DNA from 3 places in the Brevibacillus sp. M2.1A genome. Region 1 is predicted to be linked to each of the others. Evidence: riboswitches for the same ligand, from Rfam matches in the RefSeq annotation. Region 1 holds a riboswitch; each other region holds the start of a gene.

The links. Region 1 has a riboswitch for S-adenosylmethionine ahead of HP567_RS21335 (homoserine dehydrogenase). Riboswitches for the same ligand answer to the same signal wherever they lie in the genome.
Region 2: it holds a riboswitch for S-adenosylmethionine, as region 1 does, so the genes downstream of both, HP567_RS17740 (aminopeptidase P N-terminal domain-containing protein) here and HP567_RS21335 (homoserine dehydrogenase) in region 1, are expected to answer to the same signal.
Region 3: it holds a riboswitch for S-adenosylmethionine, as region 1 does, so the genes downstream of both, HP567_RS01340 (MetQ/NlpA family ABC transporter substrate-binding protein) here and HP567_RS21335 (homoserine dehydrogenase) in region 1, are expected to answer to the same signal.

Annotation. Positions count from the first base shown of each region.
Region 1 is NZ_JABSUY020000001.1:4,439,268-4,445,322, reverse strand. It holds gene zwf (glucose-6-phosphate dehydrogenase) at 1-697, shown strand, start outside; gene HP567_RS21355 (Gfo/Idh/MocA family protein) at 721-1,710, shown strand; gene HP567_RS21350 (cyclase family protein) at 1,732-2,373, shown strand; gene HP567_RS21345 (DinB family protein) at 2,391-2,954, shown strand; cobalamin riboswitch at 2,980-3,185, shown strand; gene HP567_RS21340 (hypothetical protein) at 3,342-3,479, shown strand; SAM riboswitch class I at 3,575-3,681, shown strand; SAM riboswitch class I at 3,746-3,857, shown strand; gene HP567_RS21335 (homoserine dehydrogenase) at 3,945-5,210, shown strand; gene HP567_RS21330 (CapA family protein) at 5,273-6,055, opposite strand, start outside.
Region 2 is NZ_JABSUY020000001.1:3,621,476-3,627,530, reverse strand. It holds gene HP567_RS17745 (helix-turn-helix domain-containing protein) at 1-554, opposite strand, end outside; gene HP567_RS17740 (aminopeptidase P N-terminal domain-containing protein) at 712-1,974, opposite strand; SAM riboswitch class I at 2,124-2,250, opposite strand; gene HP567_RS17735 (sulfite exporter TauE/SafE family protein) at 2,302-3,090, opposite strand; gene HP567_RS17730 (MBL fold metallo-hydrolase) at 3,121-4,539, opposite strand; gene HP567_RS29850 (hypothetical protein) at 4,567-4,689, opposite strand; gene HP567_RS17725 (FAD/NAD(P)-binding oxidoreductase) at 4,692-5,891, opposite strand; gene HP567_RS17720 (response regulator) at 6,025-6,055, opposite strand, start outside.
Region 3 is NZ_JABSUY020000001.1:294,725-300,779, reverse strand. It holds gene HP567_RS01350 (methionine ABC transporter permease) at 1-643, opposite strand, end outside; gene HP567_RS01345 (methionine ABC transporter ATP-binding protein) at 643-1,680, opposite strand; gene HP567_RS01340 (MetQ/NlpA family ABC transporter substrate-binding protein) at 1,724-2,554, opposite strand; SAM riboswitch class I at 2,657-2,759, opposite strand; gene HP567_RS01335 (hypothetical protein) at 3,054-3,560, shown strand; gene HP567_RS01330 (Na-translocating system protein MpsC family protein) at 3,885-4,241, shown strand; gene HP567_RS01325 (ABC transporter substrate-binding protein) at 4,438-5,511, shown strand; gene HP567_RS01320 (nucleoside hydrolase) at 5,700-6,055, shown strand, end outside.

The sequences.
Region 1 (6,055 bases):
CAAGGTAATGGCAGCCGTGCGTCCGATGAAGAAAGAAGAAGTCGGGACCCACGTTATTCGCGGTCAGTATAGCGCAGGACATATTCAAGGAACGCCTGTAGCTGGCTACAGGGACGAGCCTGGTGTCGATCCAGTTTCCATGACAGAAACGTATATTGCCACTCGTGTCTGGATTGATGACCCGTTTTGGCAAGGGGTACCTTTTTATATTCGCACGGGCAAAAGACTGCAAGAAAAATCAACAAGGATCGTCATTGAGTTCAAAAATCCGCACGAAAAGCTATATCAGGAGCAAAATGAAACGACATCGCCTAATTTGTTGATTATTAGCGTGAATCCGAACGAAGGTATTGCTTTGCAGGTAAATAGTAAGAATCCGACAAATAGCGGTAAGATTGAGCCGGTGACGGTAGATTTCAGTGCAGGGACAAAAGACGTGCCAGAAGCGTACGAGCTGCTCTTGTTCGATGCACTCCGGGGGGATTCCACTTACTTTGCGCATTGGGATGAGGTCCGGTTGTCGTGGGAGTGGGTGACACCGATTTTGGAAGCCTTCGCTGAAAATTTGGTACCGCTCTTTACGTATGAAGCCGGCTCATTCGGACCAAAGGCCGCAGAGCAATTGCTTGCAGCAGACGGATTCGTGTGGTGGCTGGATAAGGTCGAAGAACGAGTGCCAGTCACTGCAACGAGATAGAAAAAGAAAAGGGAGCGGATGAGATGCGATTTGGCGTAATCGGAACGAACTGGATCACCGAGGAATTTATCCAGGCTGGTCAAGAAGTAGAAGGATTTTCTCTTCAGGCTGTTTATTCACGTACCATCGAACGCGCCAAGGAAATCGCTGACAAGTACCATGCTCCATTCGCCTATAGCAGCCTAGAAGAAATGGCTGCAAGCAAAAATATTGACGCGGTCTATATTGCGAGCCCCAACTCCTGCCACGCGGAACAAGCGATCCAGTGCATGGACGCGGGGCTGCACGTATTGTGTGAAAAGCCACTCGCTTCCAATGCAATTGAGGTAGAAGAAATGATCGAGGCAGCGAAAAGAAATGACGTGCTTCTCATGGAGGCTGTCAAATCTACACTGTTGCCCAATTTTTTTGCGATACAAGACAACCTTCACAAGCTGGGAAAAATACGACGTTTTATTGCGAGCAATTGCCAATATTCTTCGCGCTATGACGCCTACCGCGAAGGGAAGGTTTTACGTGCTTTTGATCCTGCTTTTTCAAACGGAGCCTTGATGGACATCGGTATCTATTGTCTATATCCGTTACTCATCCTTTTTGGCAGACCAGACGACGTCAAAGCAGGAGGAATTGTGCTTGATTCTGGCGTGGATGGAGAAGGCAGTATGCTGTTGAAATATCGCCAGATGGATGCCATCATTAGCTACTCGAAAATTACGACCTCCTATCAGCCAGCAGAAATTCAAGGGGAGGACGCCACGATGGTAATCGATCGAATCAACCATCTCAAAGAAGTGGACATTCGTTACAGGGACGGACGAATCGAGCAAGTAACAAGGCCACAGACCCCGAAGACTATGCACTATGAAATAAGAGAATTCTTGCGCTTGGCAAGGATTGGGGCCAGACAATCCGCAACGAATTCGCATGAAGTTTCCAAAATGGCCATGCAGGTCATGGATGAAGCGAGAAGACAGATGGGCATTGCTTTTCCAGCGGATCGAAAAAAACAGTAGGCAAAGGGGAGTGGGTTTGGGATGAAAATGTATGATGTAACCGCCACCGTGTACGAAGGAATGACGGTATATAAAAACAAGCCGGAAAAGCAGCCGAAAATACATACGGCTACCAGTGGGTATGTAACCGAATCGAGAATCGATATGGACCTTCACACGGGTACCCATGTGGATGCTCCCCTGCACATGGTGAATGCTGGCGATACATTTGAGAGTATTTCCTTGGAGAAGCTAGTTGGCAATTGCAAGGTTCTCGATCTCACAGCGGTAGAAGACAGGATCACACGCGCTGACTTGGAGAGATTCGATCTTGCGCGAGGAGATTTTGTCCTGTTTAAAACGAAAAACTCTTTTGAAGAGGCGTTCTCTTTTGAATTCATCTTTCTGTCAGAGGAAGGTGCAGAATATGTAAGTGAGCTGGGGGTGCGGGGCATTGGCACTGATGCACTTGGAATCGAACGTAGCCAGGAGGGTCACCCCACACATAAAAAGCTGTTTGCAGCGGGAGTCATTGTCATAGAAGGCTTGCGGCTAGCAGAGGTCCCACCAGGCGAGTACTTTCTGGTAGCTGCCCCACTCAAGCTGATTGGCACCGATGCAGCCCCGGCAAGGGTCCTATTGTTTGAAGGTTTACATAGCAATTTGTCTATCGAAACTGAATGACGAGGAGTGGGAAACGTATGCTCAGACGACCAGAGCGGGATGAATACGCTGCTTATTTTGACTATTATATTGGACTTGTACCGGAGGGGGAGCTGCAAACGATCCTCACACAACAAGGAGAGAGGCAAGTCGCATTATTTTCCTCACTTGCGCCCGAGCAAATTGATTATCGGTATGCACCAGGCAAATGGACGGTAAAAGAGGTTTTGGGTCATCTCGTCGATACAGAACGCATCATGAGCTATCGCTTGTTGAGAATTGCGAGAGGAGATCAGACACCCCTCGTCGGTTTTGATGAGAATGCTTTTGTTGAACACGGGGGCTTTCAACTAAGAGACCTCTCAGATTTATTGGAAGAGTACAAGGCTGTTCGTGCTTCCACCATCGCGCAGGTCCGCGGAATCTCTCCGGAAGCATGGACGCGTACAGGACTTGCCAACGGAAACAAACTATCTGCAAGGACATTGGCCTACGTGATTGCTGGACATGAAGCTCACCACACTACCATTTTGAAAGAGCGGTATTTGGGGAAGGAATGGCAACTGGCCCACGAACAAGGTTCGCAATACACGGAAAAATAACTGAGGAGAGTAGCAAGAAAAGACAATTTCATAGGTGGAAACAGGTTCCTTAGGGCGTTACCAATTCGCCCCAAGGATAATAGGGAAGCTCGGTGCAAATCCGACACGGTCCCGCCACTGTAAGAGGGGAGTCAGCGTCCAACAAGCCACTGGTCTATCCAAATAGACGGGGAAGGCGACGCTAGACGATGAACCCATAGTCAGGAGACCTGCCTGTTTCGACAACACTGATAGACCTACGGGAGATAGGGAGGTGTTAGAGATGGCTTGCGAAAAACAGCGAGTGGACAAGTACGTCCCTCCTTTTCTGGCATTTTCTAACGATCGTCACGGTCGAGCGGAAAATGCTTTTTTTATTTTGGGCAGGATAAAAGAGGAGGAGGGCGTATGATGATTCAAGTTTTTATTTGCCAATGGTGCGGATATGTTGAGGAAAAGGAGCTGCCTGAGGACTGCCACGAGGGCGTGTTTCATTGCACTTGCTGCAGTATGGAAGAGGTAGAAAGCCTGTTCACCTACAACTGAAAGCTTTGCCAAAATCAGCTTGCAATCAGAAAAGAAAGAATTTTGTTGACGCTTGCCTTGGAATTTCTTAGAATAAAGCTCAACAGCATAAATGGTTCTTATCCAGAGAGGTGGAGGGTCTGGCCCGATGAAGCCCGGCAACCGTTGCATATAGCGACAAGGTGCCAATTCCTGCGAGACGTTTCGTCTCGAAAGATAAGAAGCGGGTTACTCCATTGGTAGATGAACCTTCTTCTTAGCGAAGAAGGTTTTTTAATTTCATATTTTCTTTATCCAGAGAGGTGGAGGGACTGGCCCGATGAAGCCCGGCAACCGTCACGCATATTTTGTGACAAGGTGCCAATTCCTGCAGGACATATACGTCCTGGGAGATAAGGAGGGGGAGCATTAGCTACTTACAAGCCTTCTTCTTATCGAAGATGGCTTCTTCTTTTTATCCAAAATTCGGGGTATGGGGTGGTTAGAATGAGTGCAGAAGTGGTACGCGTAGGATTATTGGGATTGGGGACAGTGGGTGGAGGCGTAATCAAAACGATTCGCTCGCAACAGGAGAAGCTGGCTACTCGTCTGGGTAAACGAATTGAAATCGTCAAGGCATTGGTGCGTGACTCGGAAAAAGAGCGGGCGGTTCATGTCGACCCGGCTTTATTGACAACAGATTTTGAGGATGTATTGAGAAGCGATGTGGATATCGTGGTGGAGGTCATGGGTGGTGTAGAACCTACCTATGACTACGTTCGTGCTTTGATCAAAAAGGGCTGCCATGTGGTAACTGCCAACAAAGAGCTCCTGGCGAAAAAAGGAACAGAGCTAGTCGATTTGGCAAATCAGCATCAAGTGCATCTTGCCTATGAAGCGAGTGTGGCAGGGGGCATCCCGATCTTGAGTGTGCTGAGGCAGTTCCTTCGCACGAATGATATCCAAGGTGTTCGCGGTATTCTCAACGGAACAACGAACTTCATCTTGACGAAAATGGAAGCAGAGCAGCTCTCATATCAGGAGGTGCTCAAGCAAGCGCAGGAGCTGGGCTATGCGGAAGCAGACCCTCGTTCGGATGTAGAAGGCTTCGATGCTATGTACAAATTGTATATCTTGGCACAGCTTGTTTACGGAGAATCGCTGCCTTTAGCGGATGTTGTTCGTAAAGGAATTGCAGATTTGTCAGTAGGTCACATTCGGATTGCAAGCGAGCTGGGGTATCGGATCAAGCTGATCGCACAGGCCTATCAAGCTGAGAAAGGAATTCGCCTATCTGTTGAACCAACCATGCTTCCGCTGAGCCATCCGTTGGCGCAAATCCACGACGCATTTAATGCTGTCCAGCTATCCGGCAACATCGTGGGAGACTTGCTGTTTACAGGAAGAGGGGCGGGAGAGCTTCCTACAGCAAGTGCAGTCGTGGAGGATTTGGCCTATTTATTGACACAGCCATTCACGCCGCATCCTACCTGGAAAGAAAAAACGGCTGACAAAGCTGGAGCTACATCGGACTCGGCAGAACACGTCCTGTGTTATCTTGAGGGCTCATGTCATACTGCGACGCCAGACCGAGTCTTGCATTTCCTTCAGCAGGCAGGAGTGAACGTACATAAGCTAAAAGTCCAATTCGATTTGGGTGGCGTCTTGCGCGCAGGCTTGATCGTGACAGGAATCAGTGAAGAGCATGAGTCTTTGTTGAAAAATGATTTTGGCTTAGAAGTGCGCTGCTTCCCTGTTCTTGAATCTGCGTAAGGAAGAGGAATCATATGAAGAAAAGCCGTATTTCTAGGTATCTGGAAACACGGCTTCTTTTGTCAGGGGGCAGTCTCCACTGCTTTAGCACGTGGCTGCACACGCCCGTCACTTTGAATGTCGACACTCTCAGAAATGGATTCGATGCGTTTTAGCAGGGCAGCGCCATTGCTTTCATTCATGGGTACGGCTTGTCCCAATTCTGCGTGAAACGGAAGCATCGTCAGTTCACAATCGCCGCTTTTCGTACAGCTTGCTTGCAGGACCATCGTTTCCCAAGTCTTGGGTTCGTTTGACCGTGTAAAAATGAAATTGCCAAGACTGTACGCAATCCATTTGTCGTTGTATCGTTCAAAGCCTTGAAGTACGTGGGGATGACCGCCGACAATCAAATCTGCACCAGCATCGATGTAGGCACGGGACAGCTCTTTTTGATGATCGACAGGATAGTCGGAGCGTTCCTTGCCCCAGTGTGCAATCACCACGACGAGATCAGCTTGGCTGTTCGCATCCTGGATCGCTTTCACTGCCAGTGTAGGATCATAGGAAGCGGCCATACCTGGCTGGGAATCTCCTGCAAACCAGCTCGTTTCGGGAATGACCCTGCTGAAGCCGAGAATCGCGATCTTGATGCCGTTCTTTTCTATGAATACAGGTGAATAGGCACGGCTGGCATCTTTACCGGCGCCGACGTATTCAATCCGGTTTTCGTCCAAAGCGTCAAAAGTATCCAACAATCCTGGAACTCCTTGGTCCATGGAGTGGTTATTGGCGAGATTCACCACATCAATCCCCGCGTTTTTCATGGCAGGAACAGCAAGTGGCGATGATTTGTAGACATACTC
Region 2 (6,055 bases), 820 kb from region 1:
AAGCGAATAACAGCCTTCTCATTTTCATCGGCATTTGTCCCGAGAATTGCCTGAAATAATCGGTAGTGACTCATCACAAACTGGGTTGAGTAGCTATCTTTCTCGTTCTCAATTACGTACTCATAGAATGGCACCGCCTTTCCCAATTTTCCCTCCTCATATAATTGCTCTGCCACAGTAAAAAGGATGGAAATATTTTTTGGATTCTCCAACAATTGGGAGGCAACAGCTTCAATGCAATCCTTTCGCCCATTCTCAGCGCTTCGAATCAAATAAGGTATCAATCGGGGGCGCGAAATTTTCCCTTCATATAAACATTCATCGGGATATAGTTCATACATCCAGCCTGGCTCGTAGCCAAACACCGAAGCGAGCGCATCTAATTGACCTATTGTGATAGCCCGAGGTGGATTCCCATTTAGAATCTCGCTCAATGTCCCCGGATTAATACCAGTTAAATCCCCTAGTTTGCTTAATGTATAACCGCGCGCTCGCCGATGTTGTTCGATTTCTGACCGCAGCGACTGGTGCAATGTCCCTAGCAGTCCCCCCATATTGGATCACCCTTTTGGTTTTACTTTATTTTACAATCAAATGGTTTTTTTTGGAAGATGCATTAGACATTTCTTTATCGTTTTACTAGTTTTTGTAAGGAGATGTTCACATGCAAGTAACCATAACAGAGCTTGTTATGGTTACATTAAGCTTTCGCTATTCCTTTTTCCCAATCAACATTTCCACTTCCTCGATTTCCTTCGGGATCTGTGACGAGAGTATCTCACAGCCCTCTGCTGTTACCAACACATTATCTTCAATCCGAATCCCAATGGCTTCTTCCTCTATGTACAGACCTGGTTCAATCGTGATCACCATACCAGGCTGCAAGCCAACATTGTAATCTGAGAAATCGTGCGTATCTAGTCCAAGGTGATGTGACACGGAATGATAGTAGTATTTGGAGAGCTCACTGCTGTCTTGGATGAGACCGAGACGTAGCAGACCATCTGTCAGGACCTGTTTCGTAACATCATTGAGTTCTGAAAGTGTGACACCAGGCTTCACTGCTTCGATGGTCTTGATTTCTGCTTCGAGCACGAGTTGATAGATCGCTTTCTGTCGTTCAGTAAAGCGACCATTTACGGGAAACGTTCGCGAAATATCAGCCGCATAGTAATTCGATGCTGCACCGAGGTCGAGGAGGACCAAGTCACCATCTACCGCACGCTGATTATTCGCTTCATAGTGCAAGATAGTAGCATTGACGCCACTAGCAATAATGGGTAAATAAGGAAGCTCGCGAACACCGTGCGACTTCAACGTGAAATCATAGTGCGCCTCTAGTTCATATTCCATGATTCCAGGACGTGCATACGACCACATGCGCCGGATTGCTTCATCCGTGATCGTAATCGCACGTCTGATCTCTTCGATTTCGGCCGAACTCTTCAACATACGCAGTTCTTTCAGCCATGGGCCCGCATCGTGAATTTGAAGGGTCCGGTATTTCTTCTGCGCGTCTTCGGCAAAATTGTCTGCAGGGGTCAGCTCGTCGCTCCACTGATAGCGATACAAGTCAAGATAGAGTGAGGACTTGCCTTCGCAGCGCCTCACAAAGACTCCAAATGACTCCAGCCACTCATCGAGATAGTCGAAGTGTTCAATACCAGATTGCTCCTTCGCCTCTTGATCGGATAAGACCGCCCCTGTCCATTTCGCTTCCAGCTCATTTGGGCGCTGAAGAAATAGCGTTTCGTTTACGATACCAGCGCGTTTCGTGATCATGAGAATGAGGTTGCTGCGCGCAATGCCCGTTAGATAATAGAAGTTGCGGTTTGGTGAAAACAGATATTTATCGTCATTGCTGCGTGTCTTGACAACCCCTGAAAAGAGGACAAGTGCGCTGTGGTCAGGCATTTTTTCCGCGAGTTTTTGACGGCGCTTGATGAATTCTATTGAATGTATGGTGTTTGTCATATGTTTGATACCCCTTCGTTCGTGAGTTTCTTCACGGATTGATATCGATTGTGAAAAGCGTTCTTGATCGCTTCAAGTTCAGTATAGTCTGATAATTTTCTGCCGATTTCAGTTTGAAAGTATCCTCCTTTCTTCTTTATTTTAGGATACTTTCATCAATTGGGAAACGAGTTTCAACAAAGAGCAGTTGCTTTATGCAAACTGCTCCTTGTCACCGTAGATTACGAAGGTTGCCGGGTTTCATCGGGCCAGTCCCTCCACCACTCTCGATAAGAATGTTCTATGAAATGTAATTTCATAGAACATTCTTTTATTTTTCTTTATTATTTATGGAAATGCAAGAATGTCGGCCCAAATCTTAATTGTCGTGGCTAGGATCAACAAGGCTAGAATGGTTTGGAGAATCCGGGTGTCCAAACGTTTGCTGACCTTTGTACCGAGCGGCGCTGCCAAGATGCTGGCGAATACCATGATCACGGATGGCCAAAACAATATATCCCCTGCCATCCATTTTCCTATGGTCGATCCAATGGAAGAAAGGAAGTTGATGGCAAGAGAGGAAGCAATCGCAACTCTTATCGGTATCCTAAGGATGATCAACATGATGGGAACCAAAATAAAAGCGCCAGCTGCCCCTACAATTCCAGAGGCACCTCCGACAATCAAAGCGGATAATACAGCTGTTGGCTTATGAAAGATCATCTCGGTCGTCTGTTCACATTCGTCCATTCGCTTTTTTGGCAGGAACATCAAGATTACAGCAATGGTGGCCAGAATGGCGTAGACGATATTGACGGCATCTGCTGAAAGATATTTTCCTCCATATCCTCCAAGCAAGCTCCCTACAATAATGGCACTTCCCATGTACACAACGAGCTGGTAATGGATAAGCTGATCTTTGCGTAGAGTCCAAACAGCAGCCAGGGTGGCAAAAAATACTTGGACGGCACTTATTCCGGATACTTGGTGAGCTGTGTAAGCAACGAATCCAAGGGCAGGCGGAATGTACAGAAGCATCGGATACTTGATGATGGAGCCCCCGATCCCGACGAGACCAGAGATAAATGATCCCGCGAAACCGATAACAAACAGTGTGATTACGAGGTCGATAGTCATAGGCTCACCCTTGCAACTCCTCGCTTCGTTTTATCCTAGTTCTACGACTGCCAAGCCGTCTCGTTGCCATTTCAATATTCCGCCGCTCAAATTCATCACTTCTTTGAATCCGTTTGCTTTCAGAATGCTGGCGCCAATAGCGGATCGGGCACCGGAACGGCACTGTACGAGAAGTGGCTTTTCGCGAAGAATCTCATCCAGCCGCACGGCGAGTGTACCGAGCATGATGTGCTGTGCATCCGGAATGTGTCCTTCCTTCCACTCAGCCAAATTACGAACATCTACTACGTGAACCTCTCCTTTTTCCACGCGGTCTGCAATCTCCAGCGGTGTTACCTCCTCGATTGTCTCGAGCGAAGACGCTTCCCTTTCCATTAACTTGCCGCAGTCGATATAGCCTGTGACATGATCAATCCCTACGGAATGCAGGGCTTGCAAAATCTCGTCCAGCTCATCTGGGTTGGCCAGAATGTGAACCGGGCGATTGTAATCGACAATCCAGCCCGCCCAGTTGGCAAATGATTTGTTAAAAGGAATGTGAAGAGTTCCCGCCAGATGCCCCTTCGCAAATTTCTGAAAAGGACGCGTATCGATCAGCTGTCCGTTTTCCACCGATTCCTTGACCGCTTCAAGCGAGTTGAACTCTTGAACAACGGGGAGTTCCTTGAGCAAAGCAGGGCCTTCCTTATTCACGCGTTTCATCACTGCAAAATACGTTGGCGGCTCTGGTTGTCCATCAAGGAGTGCCTGAACGAATTCCTCTTCACTAGAGTGTGACATCGCCCAGTTAAAGAGCTTTTCGTAGCCGACGGTAGAAGACGGCACGGCCCCCAGTGCTTTCCCGCAAGAACTTCCTGCGCCATGAGCTGGCCATACCTGCATATAATCCGGCAGTTGCTTGAATTTTTGGAGGGACTGGAACATGTCTCGTGCACCTGACTCGGACGTACCCTTCATTCCCGCCGCTTTTTCGAGCAAATCCGGTCTGCCGATATCGCCGACAAAGACGAAATCTCCCGTGAAGATCCCGATGGGGCGATCTGCATTCCCTCCAAGGTCAGTCAAAAGGAAGGAGATGCTCTCAGGCGTATGGCCAGGCGTATGCATAACTTCAAATAGCAAGTTTCCGATAAAAAAACGATCTCCATCGTGGACAAGCTGATGGTCCAAACCCTCCAAGTATTGATATTTCCAGTCTTCATCGCCCTCATTGGATAAAAACAGCTTCGCTTGGTGAACTGCCCCCAATTCCCTCGCACCAGATACAAAATCAGCGTGAATGTGGGTTTCCGTGGCGGCTACAATGGTAACTCCCTCTGCTTTGGCGACTTGAAAATAAGGAGCCAGATTACGGGCAGGATCGATCACAATCGCCTCCCCGGTTTTTTGGCAGCCAACCAGATAGGATGCATGGGCCAATTTCTCATCAAAAAAGTAACGCAATAACATGGTTCATTCCTCCCTTTACAACATCTCTTATTCGTTTAATTTTTCCGCGAGAACTTCGAGAAGCGCCACGGAAACAGATTCGCTTTTACGCTCGGCTCGCACTTTTGCTTTTTGGAAGACAGCCACGCCATACTCTACTTGCGTGGACACATTTACATCAATCCTTTAAGCATGCCATTCCAATAAAGGATGGGAAGCAGTTCTCTTTTCATCAGGTACATACTGAATCTCTCTTTGGATTGGTCAAAAGGAAAGGTTTCACACGGTGTCAGGTTGTAATCAAATTCGGCTAGCACGAGTTTGTTGTACCCCGTTACGAGTGGGCAGGATGTATAACCGTCATACTTGGCAGCCAATGGAGTCCCATTGATCAGCGCGAGCAGGTTTTTCTCGACGACTGGTGCCTGTTTGCGAATCGCAGCTCCAGTTTTGGACGTGGGAAGATTCGTGCAATCGCCAATACCGAAAATAGTGGGAAACCTTGTGTGCACAAGTGTAAATGGATCGACATCCACCCAACCTCCTGTGTCTGCCAATGCGCTGTTTGCAATGAAATCGGGCGCTTTCATGGGAGGGGTCACATGAAGCATGTCATACTTCCATACTTCCTGCTCTTTGGTTTCCAGCTTCTCGAATACAGCTTCTTTCGTATCCGCCCGCACTTCCAATAGGTTGTGCTTGTATCTCGTTTCGATGTTCTTTCGACGAATGACGTTGTTGAGGGTATTAGCATACGTTGGAACGTCAAAAATACTTCCCTTTGCCGATGCAAAAATGATCTGTGACTGATTGCGAACTTGTAGCTTGCGAAAGTAGTCATCGGCCAAATACATGATTTTCTGAGGGGCCCCGCCACACTTTACGGGTGAATTCGGGTGGGTAAAAATGGCAGTACCGCCTTTAAAACTCCGGATGGCTTCCCATGTACTTTCAACCGTTTGGTATGCGTAGTTGCTGCAAACACCGTTTTTCCCAACGGCATCCTTCAAGCCCTTTACCCCTTCCCAATCTAGTTGCAGACCGGCAGCAACAACGAGGTAGTCATAGGAAAAGACGGCCCCCTGTTTCGTATGAAGCGTATGTTGTTCTGGTTGAAACATGGTGACCGCATCGCAAATCCAGTCGACGCCTGCGGGAATCAGTGCAGAGAGATCACGCTCGGATTTCTCCTTTTTTGCAGCACCACCTCCGACTAATGTCCACAAAGGCTGATAATAATGCTTGGATGCGGGATCGATGATGGCGACTTGTCCTCTGAGCCTTTTGGAAGCCCGGACGAGACGGGCAGCAACAGAGATACCGGCTGAGCCTGCTCCCACGATGACAACCGTATAGTGTACTTGTTTTGCCATAGTTCCTCCTTCGACGACGATATGGTTTCCAAGTGTACGATGATGGTTCTTAAGGTGTAGTCTCTCTATTCAGTTTATTCGCCTGTCCTTTTTTCCATATAGGGGAAGTCCCCTACTTTTTGATCTATGCAAATTAAAACGCCAAATCGAGATATCTATTTTTT
Region 3 (6,055 bases), 4.1 Mb from region 1:
TTCGGGCTGCCCAGTTACCCAACGATTGAATGAGCTGGACCAAAACGACGAGGATAATGACGGTAATGATCATGACTTCGATATCCCATTGCTGATAGCCGTATCGCAAGGCGAGATCGCCCAATCCACCGGCACCCACTGCGCCCGCCATAGCAGTGGCACCGATCAAACCGATGGTCGCAATCGTCAGGCAGAGGACGATGCCAGGTCGTGCTTCACGCAGCATGATGCGAAAAATAATCTGCGTCCGGGATGCACCCATCGCTTGGTACGCTTCGATCACGCCGCGATCTACGTCATGCAGGGCCGTTTCCATCAGGCGTGAGATGTAAGGTGTCGTATAGACGATGAGCGGCACAATGGCTCCCTCAATCCCAATCGAGGTGCCCACGATCAACTCTGTAAAAGGAATGATCGCAACCATAAGAATAATAAAAGGCAGTGAACGCACAATGTTGATGAGCGTATTCAGGGTGTGATAGATGATCTTGTTCGGGAAAAGGTGATTCGCCTGTGTGATGACCAACAAAATCCCGAGCGGAATCCCGATCAATGTCGCAATGAACAACGAAAACCCGACCATGATAACAGTCTCTTGCAGGGATTGCCCGAATACCGGAATCATTTCAATCAGACGCTCCATTAGCTCCGCACCTCCTCTGGTGACACAATATCTACGCGGTAGACGGATTCCCGCAAGAAGCGAATGCCGTCTTGAATGGGCTGGTCTTCACCAGAAATGTGCAATAGCAAAATGCCGAGCGCCGTTCCCTTAATGGTCGTAATCGAGCCGTACAACAGATTGGTGCTAATCGGAAAGCGTGCGGACAAGGTGCCTAGAACTGGATCGAGAGCGGCATCTCCGCGAAAGGCAACGCGAACAATTTTGGAAACAGGTCCGGTTTCTTTTATCTTGGACAAAATCTCCTGTGGTACCTGATCGTCAAAAACCGTTTTGATAAAATTGCGGGTCGTTTGCTCTTGCGGATTGCTGAACACATCCAGAACAGAGCCTTGCTCGATGACGACACCGTTTTCCATGATAGCTACCTGGTCGCAGATTTTTTTGATGACCTGCATTTCATGTGTAATCAGCACGATAGTCAGGTTAAACTTTCGATTGATGTCGAGCAACAGCTCGAGAATCGATTCGGTCGTCTGCGGGTCGAGAGCGGAAGTCGCTTCGTCGCAGAGCAGGATTTCCGGATCAGTCGCAAGCGCACGAGCGATGCCCACCCGTTGCTTTTGTCCACCGGATAGCTGAGAAGGATAAGCGTTTGCTTTATCAGACAAGCCAACCAAGCCGAGAAGGTCTTCTACCTTGCGCTTAATGACATCTTTGGGGACGCGATTCATCCGCAAGATTTCCGCCACATTGTCAAAGACATTATAGGAAGAGAGCAGGTTGAAGTGTTGAAAAATAATCCCGATCTTTTTGCGAGCTTGCCGCAGCTCTTTTTCCTTGAGGGTCAGCATGTTCTGGCCATTGACGATCACAGAACCGCTAGTTGGCTTCTCCAACAGGTTGATGGTACGGAGCAGGGTGCTTTTCCCCGCTCCGCTAAAGCCGATCACCCCGTAGATTTGCCCTTTTTCCACCTGCAGGGATACGCCCTTCAATGCTTTTACCTGCTTGTTTCCTACTTGATACGACTTATGAATATCGGTTAGCTGTATCATAACGAGTTCTCCTTGTGGGTTCTTGATGTTCCTGGCGTCGATCTTACCAGGACGGCAGTACAGCTCCTTCAAAACGCTCGTCGATGAATTTTTTCACTTCTTCCGAGCGGTAGATGTCCACCAGCTTTTTGACGGCAGGGTTGTCTTTGTTGGTTTCGTTGACTGCCAAGATGTTCACGTACGGAGAGTCAGCCTTCTCAGCGAAGATCGCGTCTTTTTTCGGAGAGTAGCCAGCTTCCATTGCGAAATTCGTATTAATCGAAGCAACCTCTACGTTGCTCAGCGAGCGTGCCAGGAAAGCAGCCTCCAGCTCTTTGAATTGCAAATTTTTCGGATTTTCCACGATGTCCAATGGTGTTGCGTTGTCACCCACGCCATCCTTGAGCTTAATCAAGCCAGCTGCCTGATAGAGCAGCAAGGCGCGTGCTCGGTTGGTCGGGTCGTTTTGAATGCCGACAACACCGCCTGCCGGGATATCCTCGACTTTTTTATGCTTGGTGGAGTAAAGACCCATTGGATACGTCACGGTTTTTCCGACCTCGACGATCTTTGTTTTGTGATCCTGATTGAACTTCGCCAAGAACGGAATGGTTTGGAAGCTGTTTACATCGAGATTTCCTTTATCGAGAGCTTGGTTCGGCTGTACGTAATCGTTGAAAACGACGACTTCGACGTCGAGTCCTTTGCCTTTGGCGACTTCTTTTACTTTGTTGAGAATCTCTTCGTGCGGGCCGCCAGTGACGCCGACCTTGAGTGAGGTTTGTTCAGCAGCAGTGCCACCGTTAGCAGGCGCAGCTTCTTGTTTACCACCGCAAGCCGTTACGAGCGATGCAGCGAGCAGCAGTGTAGTGAGCAGTAGACCAGTCTTTTTCATGAAAATACCCCTTTTCTCTGGATGTAAGATGGAAACGAAAAAAGCCTCTTCCGACAGAAGAGGCGAAAACTGCGAGTATGTAAACACACTGCAACAATACCTCTCTTATCTGTCGGAATAAATTCCGCTGGATTTGGCACCATATCGTTTGCGATAGGTTGCCGAGGTGTCATAGGGCCAGTCCCTCAACCTCTCTTCATAAGAGAATGTGCTATGAAATTTTAACGAAAGATAAAATCGCTAATCCTTATTCGAATAGTTGGATTATATCTTGCACCAACATGGATGTCAAAGTTTTTTTCAAATGAATGCGATATTTGCGAAAAATGTGGTGATTCTACCTTCCTTTCGCATTACTCCTGTACAACCACCAATCGGGCGGGATGAGAGTCTATTGTTTTTCAAATATTTTCCATATAAATTCTTGATTTTCCATTTATTACCATGTAACATACTTAATAGGAAGATAATTCCAAATTACTAGTAATGGAGGATTATTATGAAAAGATCTGTTAAAGGTACAATTGCAGCAGCTCTTTTACTTAGCAGTCTATCTATTGGATCTAGTGCTATGGCATCATCACATGATGCAGTTGTAAAAGAAAAATATCCGGAGAGTAACGTTAAGGTTAATCAGGTTAAATATCAGGATAATTCCGCAAAATCTTATTTGAAGTTATTGGAACCTATGGGATCTGAAAGACCGATTGATGACGTGCCAATTAAGAATGCCAAAACGGATTCCAAAAATTTTAATATTCCAGAGGGCTATGGTTGGGTTAAAGTGTGGGTATATAATAGTGGAACCTACGAGATCAAAGTGTCCGTTACTGATTCATCCGGTAGTCAGAAAATGTTCTTTAGAGTACCACCTTATGGTAATCAAAAAATTGAAATAAGTAGCTCGCCATGGGGAACTGGTTCGCATACAGTTTCGCTTTCGTCAGATGAGAACATGGAAGGTAAAGTTGCAGTAAAAATAGCACAACACCAGAATGAGCTGTAACACATAACAAAATACCAAAAACGAAAAAACATCTCGGTTCACTGTTTATGGTGAATCGAGATGTTTTTTGGCGTTGTACTCGCCTCCAAGTGGGGATAGAAAAATCTGAAATTTAATTTTCTGACAGACCACGAGAGAACTGCCCACCCTGAAAGGGGGGAGGGGCAGAAGGTATCGCATAGTCCCCTGTCCGGTAAATCGCGGCAGAGCAATTCACGCAATTATATGAAATTGATCTAAATACGAATATTCTATTGAAGAATCGAAAAATCATTTGTATAATGAGAGCGAATGAACTCTATGCCAGCTATCGCAGGTGATGACATGACTCTCGTGGACTCCAATGAAACCAGAAAAAAGCTGTCTGCCATCTATAATGAGATAGCAAAAGAGTTGTTCGGATTTGGAACGACTTTGCTCCGAGTCACGATTGAAAACCAGATGATTACGTTCCAAGCCAAGCATCGTCGCTCTCCGCGCTCACAAGCGTTGGAAGGAGAAGCGCCGGCCCTCAAGCTCGAAGTCGATTTTCGCATGTCCCTTCTTTATAAGAAGAAACTGAGAGAACGACTGGAAGAAGAGATGGGGTTGCCGTTGGAAGCCGTGCTGAGGGACTATGATGCGCCTACGCAGTGGGCGATCACGAATGTTATTTTAGCTGAATCAGAACTGAATACCTGACGCAATCGTTCGGATTTTCTCTTTTGATCTATCTTAAGGGGAGACCGTAGACTTTGCGTAAAACGGGTGTCACTTCTCTTTGTTTACGAAGAAAAGTGCTCTTGTTTAGAATGATACGTTCTAATCAAGGGTACTTTTCTTTTTATTGTATCACCATATTTTGTCATCAATTGAACCCAACTGGAGGAGAATTACGATGAAAAAATTACTTGCTGGAATCCTGTCTTTCTCTATGATGTCACTGGCTCTCGCTGGCTGTGGCAGCAATGATCAACCACAAGCGGGAGGAGCTGGCGGTGAAGCCAAGGGCGAGCCACAAAAGCTGGTCATCTCCACATGGGGCTTCTCCGAAGACTTTTTCCGCAAAGAAGTATATGAGCCGTTTGAAAAAGAACATAACGTGAAAATCGTACTGGAAATCGGGAACAACGCAGAGCGTCTGAACAAAATTCGCCAAGGAAGCTCCGATGTAGACTTGATCTACCTCTCTGACTACTATGCACAGCAAGGGATTGAGAGTGGCGCATTTGAAAAAATCGACCGCAGCCGAATCCCGAACCTGGATCAAATCTACGACATCGCCAAAGCACCACTGGGCGAGGAATACGGTCCAGCTTACACGATTGGCCAATTCGGGATTGCCTACAATCCAAAGCTCGTAAAAACCGAAATCAAAGATTGGAAAGATCTGTGGAACCCTGAGCTGACAGGCAAGCTGACACTGCCAAGCATTACTTCCACGACAGGCCCGATGGTTCTCGACAGTGCTTCTGCGGTCGCGGGCAGCAAGGAATTCAACGAGGATCAAGCCTTCGCGAAAATGAAAGAAGTCAACAAAAGTGTCGTGAAGTTCTACGATAAGACTTCCGAATACGTGAACATGTTTGGACAAGAAGAAATCGGCGTAGGACCTATTATGGAAATGTACTTCAAAGACATCAAAGCCGCTGTTCCAGAAGCTGTTTTCGTACAACCTGCAAGCGGCGGATATGCAGTCATGAATACGGTTAACATCGTAAAAGGCTCGAAAAACAAAGCACTCGCAGAAGACTTCATCAACTACCAGCTGAGCAAGGAAGTTCAGGAGAAAACAGCAAAGGCAAAAATCGATTCTCCTGTAAACAAAACGGTTCAACTGACAGAAGAAGAAGCAAAAGGCGTAACGTACGGGGAAGCAACCGTAAGCAAGCTGAAAATGCTGGATATGAAATTCGTGAACGAGCACTCCAAAGCATGGATTGACCGTTGGAATCGTGAAATCACGCAATAACGAACGATAGAAAAACAAAGGGCGAGGGTATAGACAATATCGGATATACCCTCGTTTTTCAACGTATAGGAATTTATAAAATAAATTCTGGAGCGCATGTAAACATTCCGCTAAAACGCGGTCGCTCCACGTTGAATTGGCTTAGATAGAAGTTTTCTTATGAGGAATGAACGTGAGGAGGACCATTCGTGCAAAAGATCATTCTTGACGTGGATACGGGCATTGATGATGCGCTTGGCATTATTCTCGCTGTGAAGAGCGAGCAATTCGATCTGATTGGCATTACTACGGTGAATGGCAACGTGTCGTTGCGAAAAGCAACAGAAAACACGTGCAAAATTCTCGATTTCTTGCAAGTCGGCGAGCAAATCCCTGTTGTCTGTGGAGCATCTGAACCGCTGCTGCGACCGTTGTTTTTCGAGCATGCCGTACATGGTGAGGATGGTTTGGGAGGAGCCCTTGCCGGAGTTCCGATTTACAAGGAACCGACAGCTGGCTTTGGCCCTGATTTCATCGTGGAAAACGTACTTGCTCAATCCGGCGA